Regions from separate parts of the Arthrobacter sp. NicSoilB11 genome, predicted to be linked through region 1. Evidence: predicted binding sites of a transcription regulator. Region 1 holds the regulator's gene; each other region holds the start of a gene.
The links. Region 1 encodes Rex, which represses fermentation and respiration genes when NADH is low (regulators of the CRP and FNR family bind a similar motif). Its sites were predicted from a motif close to CTTGTGAANNNNTTCACAAG; they were not measured.

Region 1 (6,900 bases):
GTCCACGTCCAACCTGCGCGTCAGCGAGTTCACTCCGCTGCCCACTCCTTCCGACCTTCTCGCGGAACTGCCGCTGGACGCCCGGGCCGCTGCCGTCGTCGAACGCGGCCGCGACGAAGTGCGCGCCATCATGGACGGCGTGGACGACCGCCTGCTGGTCATCGTGGGTCCCTGCTCCATCCACGACCCCAAGGCAGGGCTGGAATACGCCCGCCGGCTGGTCAGCCAGGCGGAGAAGCACAAGGAAGACCTGCTGATCGTCATGCGGACGTACTTCGAAAAGCCGCGCACCACCGTGGGCTGGAAGGGCCTGATCAACGATCCACGGCTGGACGGCACCCATGACATGGTCACCGGCCTCCGCACCGCCCGGCTGTTCCTGCAGCAGGTCACCGCGCTGGGCCTCCCCACGGCAACGGAGTTCCTCGAACCGATCAGCCCCCAGTACATGGCGGACCTGATCTCGTGGGGTGCCATCGGTGCCCGCACCACCGAGAGCCAGATCCACCGGCAGCTCGCCTCCGGGCTGTCCATGCCCATCGGCTTCAAGAACGGGACCGACGGCGGCCTCCAGGTGGCCATCGATGCATGCGGTGCCGCGGCCGCGGCGCAGGCCTTCCTGGGGATCGACGGCGACGGCCGGGCTGCGCTGGTGGCAACGGCTGGAAACCCGGACACCCACGTGATACTGCGCGGCGGCCGCAAGGGACCCAACTACTCAGCGGCCGATGTGGAACGCGCCTCCGGTGAACTGGCAGGCAAGGGGCTGAACCCGCGGCTGATCGTGGATGCCAGCCATGCCAACAGCGGCAAGAGCCACCACCGGCAGGCTGAGGTGGCCCTGGAGATTGGCGCGCAGCTGGAGCAGGGCGGGGCTGCCGCGCGGGCCGTGGCCGGCGTGATGCTGGAAAGCTTCCTGGTGGGCGGCGCGCAAAACCTGGATGTTGCCGAGCACGCGGCCGGACGCGCGGAGCTGGTGTACGGGCAAAGCGTCACGGATGCGTGCATGGACTGGGACGTTTCCGCGTCCGTCCTTGAGCAGCTGGCGGCATCGGCACGGAAGCGGCGGCAGTCAGATTAGGGGCTGAAATAGGGGAAGCACTACTTTCACATCTGCCACATGAACATCTAGAGTATCTTTTTAGGTGGTTGGTGGATGGCTCAGCATCGTAACACCGCATTGGCACGTACCTGGGGTCACTGTTGTCCATCCGTCAGCAAAGGAAAATAGGGAAATGTCGGCAGAACAGAACTTCTCCAACGCGAAGTTCCTGACCGTGGCTGAAGTAGCCGAGGTCATGCGGGTCTCCAAAATGACTGTTTACCGGCTGGTCCACTCCGGCGAAATGCCGGCGGTGCGCTTCGGCCGCTCCTACCGGGTCCCCGAAAACGCCGTCGAACAGTACCTCAGGGGTGCTGTCGTGGAAGGCCACACCGAAACCGCCTGAGACTGCCTGTCCTGAGCGGCTCCCGATAAGCGGTACCCTGTTAAGGAACGTTTTACGTCATTGTAAGAATCTGTCAGTTGTTCAGTTCGTAGCTTTGTCCACGGACATTCTCCATCAGACAGGTACTGCATCTAGTTTGTAAGGAACTTTCGTGGGTTCAGTTATTAAGAAGCGTCGCAAGCGTATGGCCAAGAAGAAGCACCGCAAGCTGCTTCGCAAGACCCGTCACCAGCGCCGCAACAAGAAGTAGCGATACTTCAAGCAGCGTGGAAATGCCCGTCGCCTTCCAAGGCGGCGGGCATTTCGTTTAACCCGGCAAGAGGTAAGAATTATGCCCGCGGGCCGCGGATGCGGGCGAAGCCCTTCCAGAGGCCGTAGATGGCCCCGCCGAAGGTGGCCGCCTTGAGTCCCAATGTCGCGGCACGGCGGCCTGCGCGGAAATCGTAAACCGGCCAGTTGCGGTCGCGGGCGTGGCGTCGCAGCCTGGCGTCCGGATTTATGGCCACCGGATGGCCCACCAGCGACAGCAGCGGGACGTCGTTGTAGGAGTCGCTGTAGGCCCAGCAGCGCTTGAGGTCCAGGCCCTCATCATCGGCGATGGCCTGCACGGCCACGGCCTTGGCCGAGCCGTGCAGGATGTCTCCCACCAGCCGCCCGGTGTACAGGCCGTCCGAGACCTCCCCCACGGTCCCCAGGGCTCCGGTCAGTCCCAGCCGGGTGGAGATTACGGTGGCCACTTCGATGGGGGTGGCTGTCACCAGCCAGACGCGGCGGCCCACCCTCAGGTGCTGTTGCGCCAGCGCTTTGGTGCCGGGCCAGATCCGGGACGCGATCATCTCGTCATAGACTTCTTCGCCCAGCGCCTTGATGTCATCCACACTGATGCCCACGGCCAGGGTCAGGGCCGAGTCCCGGACGGCATGGACATCGTCCATGTTCTCGCCGCGGGCCACAAACTTGAACTGCTTCCAGGCCATACCCGCCGCCTGCCTCAGGGTGAAGGCTCCCCGCTGGTGCATCTTGCGGGCCACATGGAACAGGCTGGCACCCCGCATCAGGGTGTTGTCCACATCGAAGAACGCCGCCTCGCCGGGCTGCGGCGCAGCAACCGGCCGTGTGACTACGGCGACGTATTTCTCCTGGGGCATGGAGTTGAGTCTAGTCAATCCACTGGCCCGCCGCCGTCGGCGTCAGCCTCACGCCGGGAACGGCGATACCGTTAAGCCATGGCTACACCCCGCGTCGTCCTGGTCACCAAAGCTGACTGCCACCTTTGTGAGGAGGCGCGCGACGCCGTCGGCCGGGTCACTGCCTCATTGGGCCTTACCTGGAGCGAAGAGCTGGTGGACAACCAGCCTGAACTGCGGGAGCGCTACGCCGAAGAGATCCCGGTGGTCCTGGTGGACGGCGTGCAGCGCGACTTCTGGAAGATCGACGAGGTCCGGCTGGCACGCGTGCTGCAGCGCGCCATGGGCCGGTAGGGCAGTGGCGGCAGTTTCTGATGGTCCTGGTTTTGAAGGCATGAGCGGCAGGGACCTAGAGTGGACTCACAACGCGACGCAAGGGAGGTGCGGGTGACATCCCTGGGTTCTTCGCCCCAGTCTGTCCCGGACCTTCCGGATGCCACGGGCGCATTGACCAAGCAGATACCTCCTGCCGCCGTGGCCCGGCTCACCATCTACCTCCGTGCCCTGAACACATTGCTGTCCGAGGGCGTGGAGCGCGTTTCCTCCGAATCCCTGGCAGAAGCCTCCGGCGTCAGTTCTTCAACCCTCCGCAAGGACCTCTCCCATGTGGGGTCCTATGGCACCAGGGGCGTCGGTTATGAGGTGCAGTACCTCAGCCGCCACATCGCCGCCGCGCTCGGACTGACCCACGACTGGAAAGTGGCCATTGTGGGCGCCGGCAACTTGGGCAAGGCGCTGGCACGCTACGGCGGCTTTGAGTCGCGCGGGTTCGATGTGGTGGCCATCTTCGACGCCGACCAGATGGTGGTGGGCAACGAGGTGGGATGGCTGCGCGTCAGCGACGTGGCAGACCTGGAGACCGTCCTGCACCGCACCGGGGCCAACATGGTGGTCCTGGCCCTTCCCGCGGCCGTCGCGCAGGGCGTTTGCGACCGTGTGGTGGCGGCAGGCGTGCGCAGCGTGCTGAGCTTTGCACCCGTGATGCTGCAGGTTCCCGAAGGGGTCAATCTTCGCAAGGTGGACATGGCCACTGAACTCCAGATCCTGGCCTACCACGCCCAGCGGGCCCAGACGCCCGGGCAGACGGCCTAGGGTTTCCCTGGAAGTTTCCCCCCGGCCCAAGTCTTGGCGGACCCGTTAAAGCAGGTGGCCCGGGATGCGAATGATGCATCCCGGGCCGCGTGCAGTGTCAGCGGGCGGAGTGGCTACCGCCCGTACGGGTTGCCGAAGCCGCCCGAATAGGGGTTGGCGAAAGGCTGCTGCTTCCGGAAGTACGGGGCGGCTGCCGGAAGGTAGAGCAGCACGATGGCCGCAATTCCCAGGAGCGTTCCGATGGTGGCAAAGCTGGGGGGACCAAAGAGTCCGAAGACGGACAGTGCAGCGAAGACCGTTCCCAGGATGCGGGCCCAGTTCTTGCCCTTTCGGACGAAGAAGGCCACCAGCAGGTAGAGGGCCACGCCGATGATCGCGAACACCACCAGGGTGCCGGCGATGACCCCCTTAATGTCGTCATAGGTGACTCCACTGGCGCCTCCGGCCGCCATCTGGTCCTCGAATGTCCGCCGGAACACCGGATCATCCAGCTGCGTCAGCCCGGTCAGCAGGGAGATCACGAAGATCACTGCCGACGCGATCAACAGCCAGAACGAGATGTTCACCAGCTGCGGGACGCCGTTGCCTCCGGCCGGCTGCGGCTGCTCCGACGGGTACTGGCCGTAGGGGGACTGCCCGTAGGGCGGCTGGCCGTACTGGGGTGCATTCTGCCCGAACTGGGCGCCATACTGCGGCGGGTTCTGGCCGTAGCCCGGGGCCTGCGGCGCATTCTGGCCGTACTGGGGCTGATTTTGGCCGTACTGCGGCGCTGCCGGCGGCTGGTTCTGGCCGTACTGGGGCGCGTTCTGCCCATATTGCGGGGCGTTCTGGCCATACTGCGGCGCATTCTGCCCGTAGCGGGGCTGCTGCTGGTCTCCGGACTGGGGGCTGCCGGCCTGTTCATGCCCCGGCTGGTCGTTGCTGGGGTCTTGGGGCGACGGGGGCGGGACGGGAGGAGTACTCATGGCGTTCCTTCTGCAGGTCGGGATCCGGGTAGGCTGCCGGGAATCAGTCCTCTGCCTTCCCCCAGCATGGCTTAAGTCCACCGTACCCCCGGCGGGCGGCGTTGTGGGTGATTCAGCGGGTATTGGCGCAGGTGGTTGCCGTTAAACAGGGAACCCCGGCGCCAGGCCGGGGAGGCCTGGTGCCGGGGTTGTGCCCTGGCGGGCGGAACTACGCTGCGGGCGCGATGAAGGCGAGTTCGAGGTTGATGGCAACCTTGTCGCTGACCAGCACGCCGCCGGCTTCCAGGACGGCGTTCCAGGTGAGGCCGAAGTCCTTGCGGCTGATGGTGGTCTCGGCGGAGACGCCGGCGCGGGTGTTGCCGAACGGATCAACGGCAACACCGTTGAATTCGGTTTCCAGGGTCACCGGGCGGGTGACACCCTTGATGGTCAGGTCGCCGGTGAGCTCGTAGCTGTTGCCCTTGGCCACCAGGCCGTTGGATACGAAGGAGATCTCGGGGAACTTCTCCACATCGAAGAAGTCCTCGCCCTTGACGTGGCCGTCGCGGTTGGCGTCGCCGGAGTCGAAGCTGGCGGTCTGGATGGTGGCGTTGATCCTGGACTCAGCCACATCCTGGCCCAGGTCCAGCGTGGCAGCGGCCTCTTTGAACTGGCCGCGGACCTTGCTGATGCCGGCGTGCCGGACAGTGAAGCCGATCTCGCTGTGGGAGTTGTCCAGGGTCCAGGTGCCGGTGGTGACGTCTGCGGGAAGTGCCATGATGTTGCTCCTTGTAAAGGTGTATGTACTGAGGTCCTGCCGTTGAACCTTCATCTGTTGAAGCCTCAACTAACTTGCTGCATCCAGTATAAACATGCATTTGCATGTTTTGTTCCCGTCCACGGAACATTTCTTCAAAAACTTAAGTTCTACTCTTTGTAGAAGGAGCGGCCCGAGATTTCGGATCGCACGCCATCTTTGAGAAACTGGTAAACATGCCCCAAGCCACTGTCCATCTGCTCCGCCACGGCGAGGTCCATAACCCCGAGGGCGTTCTCTACGGACGGCTTCCCGAATTCCACCTCTCCGAACTGGGGCAGGAGATGGCCCGGACGCTCGCCGAATACTTCCGGCAGCGCGCCGAACGCGGCGCCCGCATCACCTACCTGGCCGCCTCCCCACTGGACCGCGCGCAGGAAACGGCGCGGCCGACGTCGGAAGCCCTGCAGCTGCAGATCCACACCGACGAGCGGATCATCGAAGCGGAAAACTACTTTGAGGGCATGAAGGTCAGCAAGGCCGAACTCCGCCGGCCCAGGCACTGGCCGCACCTGGTCAACCCGCTGCGCCCCTCCTGGGGCGAACCGTACAAGGAGCAGGCCGCGAGGGTGGCGGCCGCGGCGCAGGACGCCCGGCTGCGGGCCATCGAGCTTGCTGCCGGCGACTTCGGTGCCCACGGGCCCGAGGCGATCCTGGTGAGCCACCAACTGCCGATCTGGGCTGCCCGGCTCAGCGCCGAAGGCCGGCCCCTGTGGCACGACCCACGCAAGCGCGAGTGCACCCTGACGTCCGTCACGTCCCTGGTGTTCGACGACGACGGCTCGCTTTTGCGGGTCGAGTACAGCGAACCCGCGGCGTCCCTTCTTCCCGGTGCCGCCAGCACCCCTGGAGCCTAGAAGTGAGCAACAACAACCTCCCCTCCCGCCGCAGCATGCTCGCCGCCGGCGGCATGGCCCTGACCGCGCTGACCCTGGGCCTCTCCGGCTGTGCCCAGGAGGATGCGCTGGCCAAGCAGGCCAAGGCGGGGGACAACAAGAACTATGTGGCCGGCGACGGCTCCGTGACAGAGTTCGCTGCCGGGGACCGCAAGGAAGCCGTGCAGATCCAGGGTGCGCTTTTCAACGGCACTGCGGTAACCCCGGCCGACTTCAAGGGCAAGGTGAGCGTCCTGAATTTCTGGTTCGCCGCCTGCGCGCCGTGCCGCGTGGAAGCTCCCCTCCTGGAAGCGCTGCACCAGGAGTTCAAGGACCAGGGCGTGCAGTTCTTCGGCGTCAACCTCCGGGACGAGAAACCCACGGCGGAGGCGTTCGAAAAGACCTTCAACCTGACCTACCCGAGCTTTGACGACAAGGACGGAAGCGTCCTGCTGTCCGTGTCCGGCCTGGTACCGCCCGGCGCCGTGCCCACCACCCTGGTCCTGGACAAGCAGGGACGGGTGGCCTCGCGCGTCC
Region 2 (6,900 bases), 1.7 Mb from region 1:
GATTACTGGCCTGTGTTGTTTATTGGCCGTAGACGTTCTGGTAGCGGGCATAGAGGGAGTCGATGGAGCCCTGGTCGATGGGCAGCGGTTCGCCCAGCTGGCGGGAGATGTGGACGGTGCGGGCCACTTCCTCGCACATCACGGCGGCCTTCACCGCGGAGCGGGCGTCCTTGCCGATGGTGAAGGGGCCGTGGTTCTGCATCAGGACCGCCGGTGAATTGGAGTTCTTCAGCGTCTCCACGATCCCGTGGCCGATCGAGTCGTCCCCGATCAGCGCGAATGGGCCCACCGGGATGGAGCCGCCGAACTCATCGCCCATCATGGTCAGCACGCACGGAATGGCCTCCCCCCGGGCAGCCCAGGCAGTGGCGTAGGTGGAGTGGGTGTGCACCACGCCCCCCACCTCCGGCATGTGCCGGTACACGTAGGCGTGCGCTGCGGTGTCCGACGACGGCGACAGCGGCGGGTTGCCCCAGTCCACGGTCCCGCCGCCACCGACGTTGGTGCCCCTGACGGGCATGCCGTGCAGGTCCGTCACGATCATCTGTTCCGGGGTCAGGTCCTGGTAGGCGACCCCGGAGGGCTTGATAACCATGAGGTCGGTGCCCGGCACCCGGGCGGAAACGTTGCCTGCGGTCCACACCACCAGTTCGTAGCGGGTCAGCTCGGCATGCAGCGCACACACTTCCTCACGGACCCGGGCGATGGTTTCCAGGATCCCGGTGTCGGTGCTCATGCGGAGACCCCCACGGCAGGTTCGGCGGCGGAGCCGGGCAGGCTGGCCCGGGCGGCTTTGCGCTGGATGGCCTTGAGCCGGTGCATCACGTCATTGCCGCCGCGGCCAAAGTAGTCGTGCAGTGCCCTGTATTCCTGGAACAGTTCCTCGTACGCGGCAACGTTTTCCGGGATCGGCGTGTAGACCTCGCCGGGTTCGGCGCCCATGGCGGCGGCGGCTTCCCGGATGTCCGCGTATTCACCCGCGGCCACGGCGGCGTGGATGGCCGATCCCAGGGCCGGGCCCTGCTCCGAGCCGATAGTGGACAGCTGCAGGCCGGTGGCGTCCGCGTAGATCTGCATCAGCAGCCTGTTCTTGAGCAGGCCGCCCGCGACGATGAATTCCCTGACCGGAACCCCGGCGTCGCGGAAGGCGTCCACGATGGTGCGGGTTCCGAAGGCCGTGGCTTCCAGCAGGGCACGGTAGGTGTCCTCGGGCCGGGTGGCAAGGGTCTGGCCCACCACGATGCCGGACAGCTCGTGGTCCACCAGGACCGAGCGGTTGCCCGAGTGCCAGTCGAGCGCGATCAGGCCGTGCTCCCCGATGGCCTGCCGCGACGCCAGTCCGGTGAGGTACTCGTGGATTCCCAGCCCCGCGTCCCCGGCAGCCTCATGGTATTCGGGGGGGACGCCGTACTTGGTGAACCAGCCGAAGATGTCCCCCACACCGGACTGACCGGCCTCGTAGCCCCACAGGCCGGGCACGATGCCGCCGTCCACTGCCCCGCACATTCCCGGCACTTCACGCAGTTCGCTGCCGTTCATCACATGGCAGGTGGAGGTGCCCATGATGGCCACCAGCTGGCCGGATTCCACGGCCTTGGCAGCAGGGGCAGTGACGTGGGCGTCAACGTTTCCCACGGCCACGGCGATGCCCTCCGGCAGCCCGGTCCAGGCTGCAGCCTCCGCCGTCAGGGTCCCTGCGGCGTCCCCCAGCCGCCCGATCGTGTGCTCCAGCTTGGAACTGACAAAGTCCTTGAAGTCCGGATTCAGGGCGGCCAGGAAATCCTCCGAGGGGTACCGCCCGTCCTGGTAGATGCCCTTGTAGCCGGCGGTGCAGGCGTTGCGGACGTAGCGGCCGCACAGCTGCCAGACGATCCAGTCGGCCGCCTCCACCCAGTGGTCCATTTCGGCGTAGGCCTCCGGGTCCTCTTCCAGCAGCTGCAGGCCTTTGGCGAATTCCCACTCGGACGAGATCAGGCCGCCGTAGCGGGGAAGCCAGTCTTCGCCGCGTTCGGCCGCCAGCCGGTTGATCCGGTCGGCCTGCCCCTGGGCGGCGTGGTGGCGCCAGAGCTTCACGTAGGCATGCGGGCGGTTGGCATAGCCCGGCAATTCGTTCAGCGGCGTGCCATCGGCCTTCACGGGCACCATGGTGCAGGCGGTGAAGTCGGTGGCAATGCCGACGACGGCGGCCGGGTCGATCCCCGCGTCAGCCACCGCGGCAGGAACGGCGGTGCGCAGGACGTCCCGGTAGTCGTTGGGCACCTGAAGCGCCCATTCGCCGGGAAGCCGCGTGCCGTCGTCGCCCGCCACGTCACCGGGCAGGGAGCCGGTCACCACCGCATGGGGATATTCATGGACGGCGCTCCCAAGCTCCTTGCCGTCGCGGACCCGCACCACCACGGCGCGGCCGGACAGGGTCCCGAAGTCCACGCCGACCACGCAGTGGTCGTGGCGGGGGTCGGAGCTGGAAGTGAACAGCGCATCTGGCATGGGGTTGCCTCCATCCGGGAGGCAAGCGGCCTCATTACCGGTTTTGTAGGGTCAGGGTCGAGCTAAGTGCTGCAGCAAGTGTGAACGCTAACAAAGAAGAAGTCAATGACATCGAAAGATTTCGGAGTTTCCGGGAGCAGGCTCTTGTTAGCGTTCACAAATCAGTCTATATTGAACCGACACATCAACCATGTGGCCAGGACCGGGAGCACCGTTGCTTCCCGGCCCAACAACACTTCGCGGCAATGCTGCCGCGGAAGGAGATTATGGTGAGAATCAGAAAACTCATGGGCGCGGTGGCCCTTGTCCTCGCCCTGACCGTGGGAGCCACCGGTTGCGGCTCCCGTGGCGGAACCAGCGAATCCAGCGGCGCAGCGAAGCCCAGCGACTCGCTGGTTGGCATCTCGATGCCAACCCAGACATCTGAACGGTGGATCGCCGACGGCGCAAATGTTGAGAAGTCCCTGAAAGACCTCGGCTACAAGACGGACCTCCAGTTCGCCAACGACGACATCCCCACGCAGGTCTCGCAGATCGAAAACATGCTGACCAAGGGCGCCAAGGCCCTGATCATCGCTGCCATCGACGGCACCACCCTGACCGACGTCCTGGCCAAGGCCAAGGAGCAGAACGTCAAGGTCATCGCCTACGACCGCCTTATCAACGGCACTCCGAACGTGGACTACTACACCACGTTCGACAACTACACCGTGGGCGTCCAGCAGGCCACCTCGCTGCTGACCGGCCTGGGCCTGGTCGACGCGAGCGGCAAGAAGGTGGACGGCAAGGGCCCCTTCAACATCGAACTTTTCGCCGGAAGCCCGGACGACAACAACGCCAACTTCTTCTGGACCGGCGCCATGGACACCCTCAAGCCCTACATGGATGCCGGCACCCTGAAGGTCCCCAGCGGCCAGACCAAGTTTGAGCAGGCCGCCATCCTTCGCTGGCAGGCACCCGTGGCGCAGAAGCGCATGGAGGACATCATCACCTCCGCCTACAGCTCGGGCACCAAGCTGAACGGCGTCCTTTCCCCGTACGACGGCCTGTCCATCGGCATCATCTCCGCCCTCACCAGCACCGGCGGCTACGCCAAGGGAAGCCTTCCGGTGGTCACCGGCCAGGACGCCGAAAAGGGCTCCGTGAAGTCCATCGTCGCGGGCGAGCAGTACTCCACCATCTTTAAGGACACCCGCCAGCTCGGCGCACAGGCCGTCAAGATGGTCGACGCCGTCCTCAAGGGCCAGGAACCTGAAACCAACGACACCAAGACCTACAACAACAAGGTCAAGGTTGTTCCGGCCTTCCTGCTGAAGTCCGTGATCATCACCAAGGACAACTACAAGAAGGAACTGATCGACTCGGGTTACTACACCGACGCCGACGTCAAGTAGTCAGCGTCCGGGGGCTGTGGCCGGACCTCCATCCGGCCGCAGCCCCGCCCGCAACCTCCTGCAGCAGCAGGACGGCCAAGCTTCGACCAGTCAGTGGGAATTGACGATGAACACACCCATTCTTCAAATGCGAGGAATCACCAAGACCTTCCCCGGCGTGAAAGCGCTGCAGGACGTCACCCTCGATGTGAACCGTGGAGAGGTCCACGCCATCTGCGGCGAAAACGGCGCCGGCAAATCAACGCTCATGAAAGTGTTGTCCGGCGTCTATCCACACAACACCTTCGAAGGGGAAATCCTCTTCGAAAACGAACCCTGCAACTTCTCCAGCATCTCGGACAGCGAGAAGCGGGGCATCGTGATCATCCACCAGGAACTGGCGCTGAGCCCGTACCTCTCCATCGCGGAGAACATCTACCTTGGCAATGAACAAGCCACCAACGGATGGGTGGACTGGCGCAAGACCAACCTGGAGGCAGCAAAGCTGCTGGCCCGCGTGGGCCTCGACGAAAACCCCGTCACCCCCGTCCAGCACATCAGCGTGGGCAAGCAGCAACTCGTGGAGATCGCCAAGGCGCTGTCCAAGGAAGTGAAGCTGCTCATCCTGGACGAGCCCACGGCCGCCCTCAACGACGAGGATTCCGGCCACCTGCTGGACCTGATCCTCCATCTGAAGGGCCAGGGGGTCACCAGCATCATCATCAGCCACAAACTCAATGAAATCCGGAAGGTGGCCGACGCCGTCACCATCATCCGGGACGGCAAAACCATTGAGACCCTCCGGCTCGATGAAGGCCAGATCACCCAGGAACGCATCATCCGCGGCATGGTGGGCCGCGACCTGGAGAGCCTGTACCCGGACCGCGAGCCGAACATCGGTGAGGAAGTCCTCCGGATCGAGGACTGGTCCGTCCGGCATCCCCAGGACCACAGCCGCATGGTGGTCCGCAACGCCAACCTGCATGTCAGGAAGGGCGAGGTGGTGGGACTTGCCGGGCTGATGGGCGCCGGGCGCACCGAACTCGCCATGAGCGTCTTCGGCCGAACCTACGGCACCGCAATGTCCGGCAAGGTCTATAAGTACGGCGAGGAAATCAACACCTCCACCGTCTCCGACGCCATCCGCCACGGCATCGCCTACGCCACCGAGGACCGCAAGCACTACGGCCTGAACCTCATCGAGGACATCAAGCGCAACATCTCCCTGGCAGCGCTGCGCAAGCTCGCCAAACGCGGCTTCGTGGACAAGAACCAGGAGACCGTGGTGGCCAACGGCTACCGGAAGAGCATGAACATCAAAGCGCCCTCGGTGGCCGCCATCACCGGCAAGCTCTCCGGCGGCAACCAGCAGAAGGTGGTGCTGAGCAAATGGATGTTCTCCGACCCGGACGTGCTCATCCTCGATGAACCCACCCGCGGGATCGACGTCGGGGCAAAATTCGAGATCTACACGATCATCGCCAAACTGGCGGCCGAAGGAAAAGCCGTGATCGTCATTTCCTCGGAACTTCCCGAACTCCTGGGCATCTGCGACCGCATCTACACCCTCGCCGCCGGCCACATCACCGGCGAAGTCCCCATCGCCGAGGCCACCCAGGAAACCCTGATGCACTACATGACCAAAGAGAAGGAATAGCGAAATGTCCGCCTTACGAGAATCGCTCGGATTCCTCACCAGCCGCCTCCGCCAGGTTGGCATCTTCGTTGCCCTGATCCTGATCGTCCTGCTGTTCCAGGGGCTGACCGGCGGGATCCTGCTGGAACCGCAAAACGTCACCAACCTGGTGGTCCAGAACAGCTACATCCTCATCCTGGCCATCGGCATGGTGATGGTGATCATCGCCGGGCACATTGATCTTTCCGTCGGATCCGTTGCCGGGTTCATCGGTGCGGTGGCCGGCGTCATGATCGTGCACTGGGGCTGGCCGTGGTGGGCCGCAATCCCTGCCTGCCTGGTGGTGGGTGCCCTTGTGGGCGCCTGGCAGGGCTACTGGATCGCCTATGTGGGGATCCCGGCCTTCATCGTCACGCTGGCGGGCATGCTGATCTTCCGCGGACTCACGCTCATCACCCTCAAGAACCAGCAGATCACCCCCTTCCCCGCCGAACTGCGGGCCCTGGGCGGCGGTTTCCTTCCGGACATCTCCGGCGGCACCTCCGTCCTGGAATGGCTCACCGTCATCCTGGGTGTCGGCGCTACGGTGGCACTGCTGATCCAGGCCCTCAAAGAGCGCAGGATCCGCAGGAAGTTCGATCTCGAAAGCGAACCCCTGGTCTGGTTCGTCATCAAAACCGCCTTCACGGCGCTGCTCATGCTCATCATCACCTTCCTGCTGGCCTCCTACCGCGGCACCCCGATCGTCCTGGTGGTCCTGGCCGTCCTGGTGATCGCCTACACCGCCCTGATGAGCAACAGTGTCTTCGGGCGGCACACGTACGCCATCGGCGGCAACCTCCATGCAGCTGAACTGTCAGGCATCAAGACCAAGGCCGTCACGTTCCGGCTCTTCGTGAACATGGGCGTGCTCGCCGCACTGGCAGGCCTGGTCTTCACTGCGCGGCTCAACTCGGCACAGCCCGCCGGTGGAACAGGCTTCGAACTGGACTCCATCGCCGCGGCCTTCATCGGTGGCGCCGCCGTTACCGGTGGCATCGGAACAGTCGCGGGAGCCATGATCGGTGGCCTGATCATGGGCGTGCTCAACAACGGCATGTCCATCCTGGGCCTGGGCACCGATTACCAGCAGCTCATCAAGGGCCTGGTACTCCTTGTCGCCGTCGGCTTCGACATCTTCAACAAGAACCGCAGCGGCGGCGGTGGTGACCTCGGCAAGCGGTTCAAGCTGAAGACTACGCCCCCGCCCGCCGAGGAAAAGCCGACGCCGGCGGCCAGCGAAACCGTGGGCGTCAAGTAGCGGCTACCGCGGCCGCGGCGCTGCTTCGTGCAGACCCGGGCCTTGGACGACGCGTCCGGGGCCCGGGTCTTTGCGGCTCAGGGCGCTGCCGCGAGCCCGGTAGC
Region 3 (6,900 bases), 1.0 Mb from region 1:
GACGTTGACCGCCACGGTCTGTTCCTGCGGCGGTGCCCAGGCGGCTGCATAGGTGCTGGACCGGCAGTCCACCACCAGGTGCCCCCGGGCGGCGCTGCCCAGGGTTTCGCCAAGCTGCGTCTTCCAGAACGGGGCCAGCCTGCCGACGTCGGGCAGTGCCGTGCCCATGGAGAGCCGGTAGGCCGGGACGCTGTCGCCGAAGCGAAGGGCACCCCACAGGGCCGAGATCACCAGGACGGACGCGTCCGCCTTGCGCCGCTGGGCCGGTGTCAGGCTCCGATAGCCAAGGGCGTCGTACAGGACGCCGGAATAGATGCTGTGTGCGGGCGCTGCCGGCTCGGCGCCCAGGCGCGTATTGCGTTCCACGTCCTCACGCAGTGATGCGCCCACGCCCAGCAGGGCGAGGGCGTCCTGGTGGGCACTGACGGTTCCCAGCGCTTCGAGGACCTTGGCGCGGTAGGGGTTCAATTCCGGAAAGCCGAGCGTGGACCAGTCGACGGCGGGTCCCCGGAGCGCGGGTGTCTTGCCTTCGGAAGGGGGAAGCAGAATCAGCACCGTCCGATCCTACCGGCGCAAAAGCGGGTGGCGGCGCCGGTAGACTGGACGGCGGATGGGACAGCCAGGCGGCCGCGCGTCACGCAAGTGGCTCGAGGAACGTCCGGGCTCCGCAGGGCAGGGTGGTGGGTAACGCCCACTCGGGGTAACCCGCAGGCCAGTGCCACAGAAAACAGACCGCCTGCATTGCCGGCTTTGGCCGGGAAGGGCAGGTAAGGGTGAAACGGTGGTGTAAGAGACCACCAGCTTCCCGGGTGACCGGGAAGGCTAGGTAAACCCCACCCGGAGCAAGGCCAGACAGGACACGTTCGAGGGCTGCCCGCCCGAGTGTCCGGGTAGGCCGCTGGAGGGTGCCGGCAACGGTACTCGTAGATGGATGGCCGTCGCTCCCTTTCCGGTAACGGCAGGGGAGAACAGAACCCGGCGTACCGGCTGTCCCATCCACATTCCGCGTTTGACCTAGGGCGATGCGTTGGGGATGCTGGACCGTGCCCGTTATTCCTGATCCCCGTCCCGCCGCCCGGGCCGGCGTCCCCGGCATCCGTTCCCAGGTCGTTGCGCTTGGCGGGTTCCTGGCGCTGTCCGCCGCGGCGTGGGTCATCGCTTCGGTTCCCATCATCCTGAATTCCAACGGGTGGTACGCCGGTTCGGTGAAGGCGCCGTGGATGCCGCCGCCGTGGATGTTCCGGAGCACCTGGATGGCGCTGTACACCGGCGTGGCGGCAGCCGCGTGGCTGGTCTGGCGCAAGGGCGGCCTGACCGGGAGCACCCGTGCAGGCTACATTGTCCAGCTGCTGCTCAACGCGGCGTGGCCGGCGGCCTTTTTTGCCCTGTACCCAATGCTCGGAGCTGCCGCTCTCTGGGCTGCGTTCGGGGTTATCTGCGCACTCGCCGGAACCTTGGTATTCCTGATCCTGCGCTTCGGGCCGGTGGACGCCGCCGCCGGCCTCCTGGTGCTGCCGTACTTTTCCTGGCTTGTCTTTTCCGCCAGCCTGAACCTCTACTCAGCCGTCCACAACTGAGTCCGGCAACACCACGGCTGCGGGGCATCCCGGCCATGTGAGTGATTTCACGCAGCGCAAGCGTGTTCCCGGCGGCGGGCCAAATTAGAATGGATCCCGGACGCAGGAGTTCTACCGCCGAAAGTTGCGTTCGCAACCGGCGGTTTTTCTTTGCACGCGATCCAGGCGCCTGGGGGCCATCCCTGCAGGCGCGGGTGCCCCTGGACATCATCAGGTGGCCTACATCTGTGTACGAGGACGTACACGGCTGAACCGAGGAAGGTATTTCTGTGAGCCAGACGTCTGATTCTTGTCTTGATACGTGGATGGGCCGGGAGGCCCTCGCCGAGGCCATGATCCCGGTGATCGGCAGGCTGTACCGCGAAAACAACGTGGTCACCAGCATCCACGGCCGGAGCCTGATCAACAAGTCCACCATGAACATCCTCAAGGCGCACCGCTTTGCACGCCGGATGAGCAAGGACGAACTGCTCCTCGAGGACACCGCGCCCCTGCTGAACACGCTGGCCGGACTGGAGCTGGGCGCTGCCGCGATCGACATCGCCCGCCTGAACCAGAAGTTCAAGGAAGAAGGCAACGGCGCCACCCTGGAGGAGTTCCTCCGCGCTGAGCTCGCCGAAATCGTTGGCAAGCGGGGCGGCGATGACCGCACCAGCACCGACGTCGTGCTCTACGGCTTTGGCCGCATCGGCCGGCTCCTGGCCCGCCTCCTCATCGAAAAGGCCGGTGGCGGCCACGGACTGCGCCTGCGCGCCATCGTGGTGCGCCGCGGCTCCGACAACGACCTCTCCAAGCGCGCCAGCCTGCTGCGCCGCGACTCCGTCCACGGGTCCTTCGAGGGCACCATCCGGATCGACGAGGACGCCAACACCATCACCGCCAACGGCGTGCAGATCCAGGTCATCTACTCCAACGACCCCGCCACCATCGATTACACCGCCTACGGCATCAAGGATGCCCTGGTGGTGGATAACACCGGCCGCTGGCGCGACGCCGAGGGACTTTCCCAGCACCTGCAGAGCAAGGGTGTGGCGCGGGTCCTCCTGACCGCACCGGGCAAGGGCGAGCTGAAGAACATCGTCCACGGCATCAACCACCGGGACATCACCGACTCGGACCGGATCGTCTCCGCGGCGTCCTGCACCACCAACGCCATCACCCCCGTGCTGAAGGCCATCAACGACAAGTTCGGCGTGGTGCACGGGCACGTGGAAACCGTCCACTCCTTCACCAACGACCAGAACCTGATCGACAACTTCCACAAGGGCGACCGCCGCGGCCGCTCTGCAGCCCTGAACATGGTCATCACCGAAACCGGCGCCGCCAAGGCAGTGGCCAAAGCCCTGCCCGAACTGCTCGGAAAGCTGACCGGCAGCTCCATCCGCGTCCCCACCCCGGACGTATCGCTGGCCATCCTGAACCTCAGCCTGGAAAACGGCACCACCAAGGACGAGGTCAACAACTACCTCCGTGAAATGTCGCTGCACTCGGACCTCCGCAAGCAGATCGACTACATCGACTCACCCGAGGTTGTCTCCACCGACTTTGTCGGCTCCCGCCGCGCCGGCATTGTTGATGGACTCGCTACGGTCTCCACGGACAAGAACCTGGTCCTCTACGTCTGGTACGACAACGAATTTGGCTACAGCTGCCAGGTGGTGCGCGTTATGGAGGAAATGGCCGGCGTGAATCCGCCGTCGTTCCCCGCCAAGGAAAGCGCCGCCGCCCTGGCCGCCATCGCGGTCTGACCCTGTCCGCCACGTCCAGCGAATTCCCGGCTGGTTCTCTGGAATCAGCCGGGAAAGGGGACCACACTGGTGGCATGGACAACGAATCGACTCTTCAGCACGACACCACCCTCGAACACGCCCTGGACGTGGCCAAGGCGAACCACAAGGAAGCAGTACGGCTGCTTGAACGCGCCCGCGCCGCACACGCGGCCGGGGATGTCAGCCAGGACCGCGTGCGCCAGCTCGAGGGACTGCTGGCCATTGCCGAGGAAGACCTTCGAAGGGTCACCAGGGAGCAGTAGCCCAAAGGCGGCCGCGCCGGCCGTGTGAGCCATCACTCGTCCTCAACAGTGTGGATATCACCGGCTTGGGGTGCCCTTTGTCCTAGGCTCTTGGGGTGCCTGACTTTCCCCTTCCGGCGTCGACGCCTTGACCGTCCACTGGGCTGCCTACCGCCGCGCACGCCGCCGTTCCCGGCAGGCCTGGGCGCTGCTGGCAACGGCCACAGTATGCATCGTCGCTGCCCTGTCGTGGTTCTTCACCGCAGGACAGTTTGCAGCCGCAGGGCCGGCGCCGGAGGGCCCGACCGAGGCGCCGGTCTTCGATGCCGCGTGGATGAAACCGGTGCAGGAACCAAACCCTGTACCGGCGGGCAGTGCCCTCTCTGCACTCGACGGCCTCGCCGTGAAGGGCCGGGCACCGAACACCGGCTACAGCCGCGAGGCCTTCGGCCCGGCGTGGCTGGATGTCGACAGGAACGGCTGCGATACCCGCAATGACATCCTGCGACGGGACCTTGCCGGCGTGATGTTCGCCGAAGGCTCCACCTGCAAGGTAACGGCCGGTCACTTCCGGGAACCCTATACAGGCCAGGACGTGGACTTCCAGCGCGGTTCAGACAGCAGCCGGGCTGTCCAGATCGACCATGTGGTGGCGCTCGGGGATGCCTGGCAGAAGGGGGCCCAGGGCCTGGCGCCCAAGGAACGCCAGAGCCTGGCCAACGACCCCCTGAACCTGATTGCCGCGGACGGCGCTGCCAACCAGCAGAAGAGCGCAGCGGACGCCGCCACGTGGCTGCCGAAGAACACCGCACTGCGCTGCCATTACGTGGCCCGCCAGATCTCTGTGAAGGCCGCCTACGGCCTGTGGGTGACGGCTGCCGAGAAGGACGCCATGAAGCGTGTCCTCGGCTCCTGCCCCCGGCAGGAAACCATCACTGCCCGCTGACGGGGACCTGCCCGGAAGGGATGAGTGGCCGAACTTGTCAGTGGCCGAACGGATCCGGGTCCACGCCGGGCATCCACGTCAACCCCGGCACGCCCCACCCGTTTTTCTTCGCCTGCTTCCTGGCTTTGCGGGAATAGCGGTCAATCAGCCGGTTGACATACAGCTTTCCGTCCAGGTGGTCGTATTCGTGCTGGATTACCCGGGCGAACCAGCCCGTTGCCTCAAACTTCACCGGGTTTCCAAAGCCGTCGAACCCCTCCACCCGGGCCCATTCGGCCCGCTTGAGCGGATACTGCTCACCGGGGAAGGAAAGGCAGCCCTCCTCCTCCTCGTCGGGGTCGGGCGCCGCGCCGGAGACCTTGGACAGTGTCAGCACGGGATTCACCAGTACACCGCTTGGGGGAGCGCCATCGTCGTTGGCGTACTTGTAAACGAAGATTCTCTTGCCCACGCCGATCTGCGGGGCGGCGAGGCCCACGCCATGCGCGGCTTCGTTGGTTTCGAACATGTCGGCAATGAGGGTGCGCAGTTCGTCGTCGAAAACCTCCACCTCGGCCGCGCGCCGGTGCAGGACAGGCTCGCCCCAGATGGTGATTGGCAGAACGGTCATATCAGTTGTCCCTCGGCTTTCGCGGTGTCCCCGGTTTTCCTGCGCGTACCCCCGGTGGGGCACAACAAAGGAGGCCGCACCGGATATCCGGTGCGGCCTCCCATGTTGACGGCTGCATGTGCCGCCCCGTGAGGGTGAGCGACGGGGGTTGAACCCGCGACCTCCTGGACCACAACCAGGCGCTCTGCCAACTGAGCTACGCCCACCATGTGCTTCAAGTGAAATCCGCCTTAGCGGCTCCCTGGAAACGCAACTCAAATAGCTTACCTGTTCGGAAGGGGTGCTTTGTCCACTTTTAGCGATTTTCGCCAAATTTCACCGAAACGTGGCGCAGATTACTCCCCGGCCTGCCCGGCGGACCCGCCGGTGGTGATCCCCTGGGCGATCTTCTGGGCGGTGGCGCTGTCAGGTCCGGGCGCGGGGACGAAGACGGCTTCGCGGTAGTACCGCAGTTCATCGATCGAATCCTTGATGTCCCCGAGTGCGCGGTGTCCACCCTTTTTGGCCGGTGACTGGAAGTAGGCACGCGCGTACCAGCGGCGCGACAACTCCTTGATGGTGCTGACGTCGATGACCCGGTAGTGGAGATGTTCCACCACGGCGGGCATGTCCCGCGACAGGAACACGCGGTCCGTGCCCACCGAGTTGCCGCCCAGCGGCGCCTTGCGTGGATCCGGAACCCAGGCGGAGATGTACTCCATTACCGCGGCCTCGGCTTCTGCCATCGTCTTGCCGTGCGGAAGTTCCGCCAGCAGCCCCGACTTGGTGTGCATGTCCCGGACGAAGTCGGACATCTGTGCAACCGCGGCGTCGTCGGGTTTGATGACCACGTCAACGCCGTCACCCAGGATGTTCAGTTCCGAATCGGTGACCAGGGCTGCCACCTCGATGAGGGCGTCGTTCTTGATGTCCAGACCGGTCATTTCGCAGTCGATCCAGACGATTCGTTCGTTAGATATAGGCACCGGACCAGCCTACCGTTACACTCCCGGACCCCCTGCCGATGCTAGGATTTCGGGTACGCGGCGGGTCGCCCTTCCGCCCTGAACCATGTCCTGGCCGGCCCGTGCGGCGCGCCGGGCAAACCGCGGAAACGCAAGAAGATTGGACAATCCTGAGATGACGGCGCCTGTGCCCGCAACGGGGGAGATGGCGGCGGCCGGCAGTGCTGGAACGGGCAGTGCCGAGGTGGACAATCCGCGCTCGCCACTGCTTGTCGGTTTCCTGGGGTCCGTGTTCATGCTGTTCGGATCCTTCGGCGTGGGCTGGCTGGCCCCGGTATCGGAACTGCGCCGCATGCCCCTGTTTATCTGGATGCGCACTGAAGCCCCCGGCGTGGCCCTGTCCATCGTCCTGGTGGCGGTGGGGGGCATGCTGCTGGTGCGCGCCTGGCTGCGCCTTGGCCAGAAGGTCCGGGTGTGGGGACCGCAGGCGCGGCGGGCCACCCTGGCCGCGCTTGCGGCGTGGGGGCTTCCCATGATGTTCAGCGTGCCGCTCTTCAGCCGTGACGTCTACGCCTATATCGGGCAGGGGCGGCTGATGGTGGAGGGCTTCAACCCCTACGAAAACGGCATCTCCGCCCTGTCCAACTACTTCCAGCTCGGCGCGGACAAGATGTGGACAGAAGCCCCGGTTCCCTACGGCCAGCTGTTCCTGTGGATTGAACAATTCGTCGTCTGGGCCACCAACGTCCAGCCGGAGGCCTGCGTCATGCTGTTCCGGCTGGTGGCGGTGGCCGGCGTGGTCCTGTGCGTCA

Region 2: the regulator Rex is predicted to act here: its motif matches at 2,629-2,648, upstream of araB (ribulokinase).
Region 3: the regulator Rex is predicted to act here: its motif matches at 1,612-1,631, upstream of LDO14_RS11815 (glyceraldehyde-3-phosphate dehydrogenase).

What each region holds. Positions count from the first base shown of each region.
Region 1 covers NZ_AP024657.1:3,549,534-3,556,433, reverse strand. The annotation lists gene LDO14_RS16615 (3-deoxy-7-phosphoheptulonate synthase) at 1-1,081, shown strand, start outside; gene LDO14_RS16610 (helix-turn-helix domain-containing protein) at 1,236-1,448, shown strand; gene LDO14_RS16605 (AURKAIP1/COX24 domain-containing protein) at 1,600-1,698, shown strand; gene LDO14_RS16600 (HAD-IB family hydrolase) at 1,778-2,596, opposite strand; gene LDO14_RS16595 (glutaredoxin family protein) at 2,675-2,929, shown strand; gene LDO14_RS16590 (redox-sensing transcriptional repressor Rex) at 3,023-3,727, shown strand; gene LDO14_RS16585 (hypothetical protein) at 3,841-4,692, opposite strand; gene LDO14_RS16580 (YceI family protein) at 4,901-5,449, opposite strand; gene LDO14_RS16575 (histidine phosphatase family protein) at 5,665-6,345, shown strand; gene LDO14_RS16570 (TlpA disulfide reductase family protein) at 6,381-6,900, shown strand, end outside.
Region 2 covers NZ_AP024657.1:831,125-838,024, reverse strand. The annotation lists gene LDO14_RS03970 (L-ribulose-5-phosphate 4-epimerase) at 20-736, opposite strand; gene araB (ribulokinase) at 733-2,487, opposite strand; gene chvE (multiple monosaccharide ABC transporter substrate-binding protein) at 2,733-3,881, shown strand; gene mmsA (multiple monosaccharide ABC transporter ATP-binding protein) at 3,988-5,517, shown strand; gene mmsB (multiple monosaccharide ABC transporter permease) at 5,522-6,796, shown strand; gene LDO14_RS03945 (MFS transporter) at 6,874-6,900, opposite strand, start outside.
Region 3 covers NZ_AP024657.1:2,540,582-2,547,481, reverse strand. The annotation lists gene LDO14_RS11830 (peroxide stress protein YaaA) at 1-555, opposite strand, end outside; RNA gene rnpB (RNase P RNA component class A) at 612-999, shown strand; gene LDO14_RS11820 (TspO/MBR family protein) at 1,044-1,577, shown strand; gene LDO14_RS11815 (glyceraldehyde-3-phosphate dehydrogenase) at 1,883-3,325, shown strand; gene LDO14_RS11810 (hypothetical protein) at 3,400-3,609, shown strand; gene LDO14_RS11805 (HNH endonuclease family protein) at 3,737-4,534, shown strand; gene def (peptide deformylase) at 4,572-5,144, opposite strand; tRNA gene LDO14_RS11795 (tRNA-His) at 5,278-5,350, opposite strand; gene orn (oligoribonuclease) at 5,480-6,067, opposite strand; gene mptB (polyprenol phosphomannose-dependent alpha 1,6 mannosyltransferase MptB) at 6,264-6,900, shown strand, end outside.